DNA from 2 places in the Streptomyces sp. NPDC101393 genome. Region 1 is predicted to be linked to the other one. Evidence: riboswitches for the same ligand, from Rfam matches in the RefSeq annotation. Region 1 holds a riboswitch; the other holds the start of a gene.

Evidence for each region. A riboswitch is a leader RNA that binds a small molecule or an ion and turns the genes downstream of it on or off. The one in region 1 is predicted to bind cobalamin.
Region 2: it holds a riboswitch for cobalamin, as region 1 does, so the genes downstream of both, ACIRQ7_RS14480 (HoxN/HupN/NixA family nickel/cobalt transporter) here and ACIRQ7_RS06085 (ABC transporter substrate-binding protein) in region 1, are expected to answer to the same signal.

Annotation. Positions count from the first base shown of each region.
Region 1 is NZ_JBIWNU010000002.1:96,376-99,522, reverse strand. Features, by position in the region: gene xdhB (xanthine dehydrogenase molybdopterin binding subunit) at 1-464, shown strand, start outside; gene xdhC (xanthine dehydrogenase accessory protein XdhC) at 466-1,275, shown strand; cobalamin riboswitch at 1,410-1,538, shown strand; gene ACIRQ7_RS06085 (ABC transporter substrate-binding protein) at 1,588-3,147, shown strand, end outside; partial or broken gene ACIRQ7_RS06080 (hypothetical protein) at 3,074-3,147, shown strand, end outside.
Region 2 is NZ_JBIWNU010000004.1:226,371-229,517, reverse strand. Features, by position in the region: gene ACIRQ7_RS14490 (MarR family winged helix-turn-helix transcriptional regulator) at 1-477, shown strand, start outside; gene ACIRQ7_RS14485 (alpha/beta fold hydrolase) at 474-1,322, shown strand; cobalamin riboswitch at 1,389-1,603, shown strand; gene ACIRQ7_RS14480 (HoxN/HupN/NixA family nickel/cobalt transporter) at 1,634-2,755, shown strand; gene ACIRQ7_RS14475 (DoxX family protein) at 2,859-3,147, opposite strand, start outside.

The DNA.
Region 1 (3,147 bases):
GCTGGCTGACGCTTGAGGACATGCGCTGGGACTCCAGTGACGGGCCGCACCGCGGCCGGCTGCTGACCCAGGCCGCGAGCACCTACAAGCTGCCGAGCTTTTCGGAGATGCCCGAGGAATTCCACGTCACCCTTCTGGAGAACGCCACCGAGGAGGGCTCGGTATACGGGTCCAAGGCGGTGGGTGAGCCTCCGCTGATGCTGGCGTTCTCGGTGCGAGAGGCGTTGCGGCAGGCCGCCGGCGCGTTCGGGCCTAAGGGGGCCGGCATCGAGTTGGCCTCACCCGCGACACCGGAGGCGGTGTACTGGGCGATCCAGCAGGCCCGCCGGAACGGTGCCTCCCCGAACGGTCACGCCCGTAACGGGGCTGCCGCCAACGGCCACGGCGGCGACGGCCACGCCGGAAACGGGAACGCTGCCAACGGCACGATCCGGAGCAACGCCACAGCATTGAACGGTGCCTGACATGACGTGGGTCGACGCGGTCACACGGTTGCGGGCACGCCGGGAGGCCGGCGTGCTGGTGACCGTCGCGACCGTGCGCGGCCACGCCCCACGCGACGCAGGAGCGAAACTGGTGGTGGGGCAGACCGAGACGTGGGGTTCGATCGGTGGCGGCAATATCGAGGCCGTCGCGATCGATCGGGCCCGGGGAATGATCGGCGCGTCCAAGCCGGAACCGGAACTGATCGATTTCGCCCTGAACGACAAGGTGACCAACGAGCACGGCGTGCAGTGCTGCGGCGGCGCGGTCTCGGTGCTGCTCGAACCGCTGCCGGTGGTGAGGGCGGTGGCGATCTTCGGCGTCGGGCACGTAGGGCTGGAACTGGCACGCATCCTGGCACGTCAGGACCTCGACCTCCATCTGGTCGACACCCGCGCCGACATCCTCACCGAGGAGCGGCTCGACGTGCTGGCGGACGCGGTGGCGCAGGTGCATGTGCATCACACGCCGCTGCTGCCCGAGGAGGTGCTGGAGGAGTTGCCGCACGGCACCCACATCCTGATCATGACCCATGATCATGCCGAGGACGCCGCGCTGTGCGACGCCGCCTTGCGGACCACCCATCTCGGCTCCCTCGGGCTGATCGGGTCGGAGGCCAAGTGGGTGCGGTTCCGCAAACGCCTCGCCACCGAGGGCGGCCACGGCGAGGCCACCATCGACCGGATCAAGACCCCGATCGGGCTGGCCACCCTGACGGGCAAGGAACCCGCGACCATTGCCGTGAGCGTCGCCGCCGATTTGCTGCGCACCTTCGAAACCGAGGGGGACTGACACTCCCACCGGATCGACAGGGCGCCCCGCACGCGTGCGAACGCACCGTGCGGGGCGCCCTGTCGGCGTGACCGAGCCCCTGGACCCGGCGCCCGCCGCCTCGTGCGCCACAATGAGTGCACGAGGCGACGGGGACCAGGAAGCCGGTGCGATTCCGGCGCGGTCCCGCCACTGTGACCGGGGAGCTGTCCTCCTGCATGCCACTGTCCGCAGCCGCGGGTGGGAAGGCGGAGGCCGGCAACGATCCGGGAGCCAGGAGACTGACCCGTCGCCGGTCCGATGGCAGGGGCGAGGAAACCCCGGAGAGGATCGATGGTGACGACGCATGCCCGGACGGAGCCGGTGCACCGGCCCGAACCCGGCAACCGGCCGGAACCCGGAAGACGGATGGTGCTGGCCGCCGGAGGCGCCCTGGCGCTGACCTCGCCCGGCCTGCTCGCCGGCTGCGGCGGGGACGCGAGGGACGGGGGCGGCGGCGACCGGTTCCGCGCCGCGTTCACGGCCGGCGGCTCCCAGGAGACCCTCGACCCCCACGTCGCGCCGAACTTCGTCGACCAGGCCCGCGCCAAGGCCCTCTACGACACGCTCGGCACGTACGCGGACGACATGTCCGTCCGCGAGCGGCTCGCGGAATCCTGGGAGGGCGACGCCTCCGGCACCCGGTGGCACATACGTCTGCGCACGGCGGAGTTCCACGACGGCAGACCGGTGACCGCACGGGACGTCCTCTACAGCTACCGCCGCGCTGCCGACCCCGACACCGGTTCCCCCTCGCAGCAACTGCTCTCCGCGATCGACTTCGAGGCGAGCAAGGCCGACGGCCAACGGTCCGTCGTCTTCGTGCTGAAGGCGCCGAACTTCGAGTTCCCCACCGTCTTCGCCGGCCCCGGCACGGAGATCATCCCCGACGGTACGAAGGACTTCCGCAAGCCCGTCGGCTCCGGCCCCTTCAGCTACGTGTCGTTCACACCCGGCGGGACCGCCCGCTACCGGCGCTGGGCGGACCACTGGGACGGTGCCCCGCACATCGCCGAGCTGGAGATCGTCCCGGCGAACGAGGAGTCGGCGCGACTCAACGCGCTGCTCTCCGGACAGGTCCACTACGCCGCCGACATGGCCGGCGCCTCGGTGGACCGGCTGCAGCAGAAGGGCTCGACGCGGCTGCTGACCGCCAAACGGGCCACCGCCCAGCAGCTGTTGCTGCGCGCCGGCCGCAAGCCCTTCGACGACCCGCGGCTGGTGCGGGCCGTGCAGCTCGGGCTCGACCGGAAGGCGCTGGTGCGCGTCGCCCTCGCCGGGCACGGCGAGCCGGGGAACGACCTGTTCGGCATGGGCCTGCGCGGCTACCCCGACGGCCTGAAGCCCCGCGTGCGCGATGTCGAAAGGGCCCGGAAGCTCGTGAAGGAGGCCGGCGCGGACGGGTGGGAGATCACCGTGGAGACCAGTGCGGTCGACGCCGCCTGGGAGCCGGCCGCGGACCTGATGGCGCGGCAACTACGCGAGGTGGGGCTGAAGTTGACCGCCAACACCCGGGCCGCCAGCACGTATTTCAGTGAGATCAAGACGCACGGGGTCGCCGCCTTCAACACCAGCTCCACGCTGCCCGTCTCCGACTTCCTCCAGCAGCGGGTCCGCGGCGGAGCCGCCCGCAACCAGACGCAGTACGCCTCGAAGGAGTTCGACACGCTGCTGGAGCGCGCCCGCACCACCCGCGACGAGCGGGACCGGCTGGCCTTGCTCACCCGCGCCCAGAAGATCGCCCGGGACGGGTCCGGGCTCCTGGTGTGGGCGTTCTCCGATGCCAACGACGCCATCGGCCCTTCGGTCCGCGGCCTGCGCGCCGCACCGCCGAACTCGCACGACTGGGCCCGG
Region 2 (3,147 bases), on a different contig from region 1:
CTACGCACCGAAGGCCCGCGCACGGTGCCGCAGTTGGCGCGCAGCCTGGGCCTCGACCGGCAGCCGGTGCAGCGCTGGGTGAACCACGCGGCGGAACTGGGCCTGGTGGTGACGGCCCCCAATCCGGCACACCGGCGCTCGTCGCTGATTCAGCTCACGAGCGAGGGTTCGGCGGTGATGCGCGGCATTCCGGGATTCGAGCCGGCGACGCTGCGCCGCGTACTGGCCGACCTCTCCGCCGCCGACGTCACCACCGCACTGCGCGTACTCGACCGACTCGGCGAGGAATTCCGGCACCTGGCGAACGGCTCGCACGTTCCCACGGAGGAACCCGGCAGTCCAGACAACCTGGACAGCCCCCCAACCCCGAAGCCCCACCCGATTCCGCCCCATCCACCACATCCGAACCACCTACCGGATGCACCGGCCCTGCCGGACATACCGGATCCGCCACACGAAGGACGACACAGAGAATGACCCCGAGCATCAGCGACTGGTCCGAGATCGACAACGGCATCGTGCCGATCGACGACGGCGAGCTGTTCTACGAAGCGGCCGGCTCCGGCCCCGCGGTGGTGCTGGTGCACGGCGGCATGCTCGACCAGCACATGTGGGACGAGCAGTTCGCCTGGCTGGTGAATTCCGGCCTCCGCGCCGTCCGCTACGACACCCGGGGCCACGGCCTCTCCTCCAGCGTGTCCGGTGACTACGCCAACCACGACGACCTACGGACCCTGCTGGACGCCCTCGACATCCCGAGCGCCGTCCTCGTCGGCCTCTCGCACGGCGCCCGCATCGCACTGGACACCGCTCTCGCCCACCCGGACCGCGTGACGGCCCTCGCGCTGGCCTCCCCCGGTATCAGCGGTCGCGCCTTCAGCGACCCGTTCGTCCTGGAGCACATCAGGCACCAGGTGGCGGCGATCGGCGAACCGGACGGCGTGGAGCGCTACGTCGAGCACTTCCTACGGATGTGGGTGGACGGACCGCACCGCGAGCCCGGCGCGGTGCACCCCGGGATGCGCGAGCGGATGCGCGCCTCCGCCGAGGCCAACGCCGAGGTGCATGCGGACGGCCTGGGGGCCGGCATCGCTCTGGAGGTCGGGGCCATCCACCGCCTCGGCGAGATCCGGGTGCCGACCGTCGTCCTCGACGGCGACCTCGACAGCACGGACATCTCGTCCAACGCCCATGCGATCACCCTCGCCGTCCCCGGCGCCCGCAGGGTCCGCATACCGAGCGCCGCCCATATGGTCAATCTGGAGAACACCGCACTCTTCGACCAGGAGTTGCACGCCTTCCTGTCCTCCCTGGACTACTGACCTGCGGTCCGCCCCACCCCCAGGAGGGCACATAAGGGGGCATCTGCTGCGCTCCCGGGCCGACGGTTAGAGTGGCCGGGCCGTGGTGTTCGGGAAGACCGGTGACGGACCTTGTGGTCCCAGGCCGGAGCGGCCCTCGCCACTGTGATCGGGGAGTTTCCGGCCCCATGCGCCCGCGCCTCCACGCAGGCGACGCCACTGACCGCAGCCCGCGGCCGGGAAGGCGGGCCGGACGCGTGCACCCGTAAGCCAGGAGACCGGCCACGGCATCTCACGAACTGATTCCACGAGGTGCTGGAGCTGACCGCCGGATGGCCGTGTCCACCGATACCCCCCAACCCGCAGATACCGCTGCCCCGACCCCCGCGTTCCGTTGGCGCCGGCAGGACACGGTCCGCACCGCGGGCCTGATGGCCGTCATAGCCGGCCTGCACATCGTCGCCTTCGGTGTGCTCTTCCTCCTCGTGGTCCCCCACCACTACGCCGTGGGAAGCCAGGTGTTCGGCGTGGGCCTGGGCGTCACCGCGTACACCCTCGGCATGCGCCACGCCTTCGACGCCGACCACATCGCCGCGATCGACAACACCACACGCAAGCTGATGGCCGACGGCAAGCGACCGGTCTCGGTGGGCTTCTGGTTCGCCCTCGGCCATTCCAGCGTGGTCGTCGCGATGGCCGCCCTGGTCGCCGGCGGAGCCCAGCTCGCCGGCACGCTCCTCAACGACGAATCCCGTACCCACCAGGTCCTCGGCACCGTGGGCACCACCGTCTCGGGAACGTTCCTCTACCTCATCGCCGCCCTCAACCTCGTCGCACTGGCGGGGATCTGGCGGGTCTTCCGCGGTATGCGCGACGGCCGCTTCGACGAGACCGAGCTGGAGCAGCAGCTCGACTCCCGCGGCTTCATGAACCGCGTCCTGGGACGGTTCACCCGGTCCATCACCCGCCCCGGCCAGATGTTCCCGCTCGGTTTCCTCTTCGGCCTCGGCTTCGACACCGCCACCGAAGTGACCCTGATGGTGATGGCGGGCAGCGGTGCCGCGGCCGGGCTCCCCTGGTACGCCATCCTGTGCCTGCCGTTGCTCTTCGCCGCCGGCATGAGCCTGTTCGACACCCTGGACGGCACGTTCATGAACTTCGCCTACCAGTGGGCGTTCTCCAACCCGGTGCGCAAGGTCTACTACAACCTCACCATCACCGGCCTGTCGATCGCCGTCGCCTTCTTCATCGGCACCATCGAGCTGGTGACCGTCCTGCACGACAAGCTCGGTCTCCATGACCCGCTGACCGGCTGGATCTCCGCCCTCGACCTCGACAACGTCGGCTTCATCATCGTCGGCCTGTTCGTGGTCGTGTGGGCGGCGGCGCTCGCCTACTGGCGCCTCTCCGGCGTCGAACAACGCTGGGCAGCCCGCACGTCAGCGAAACCCTGAGGCCTCACCACCCGCCCACGGACGCCCCGTTCACCGCCCCGGCGAACGGGGCGTCCGACGTCAGGCACCTCACCCCTACCGCCCACTCCCCCTCCCCCTTCTCCTACTTCCGGACCAGCAGCACGATCCCGGCCACCACCAGCGCGAGGACCACCGCAGCCACGCCGTGGGCGAGCCGCTGCGCGCGCAGCACGGGCAGGAACCGGTCAACGGCGCACCGGCCGGGCCCCGTCAGCGCCAGTGCCGCCGCACCGGCAGTCAGCAGCAGCTCGTACTCCACTCCCTTGGGCGCGAAGAAACCGCCGCCCCACTTCACCGCGAGAGCATTGATCATGGTGCCGACGATCGCGGCGGCGGCGATCGGCGTGAGCAGCCCTACGACGAGCCCGAGG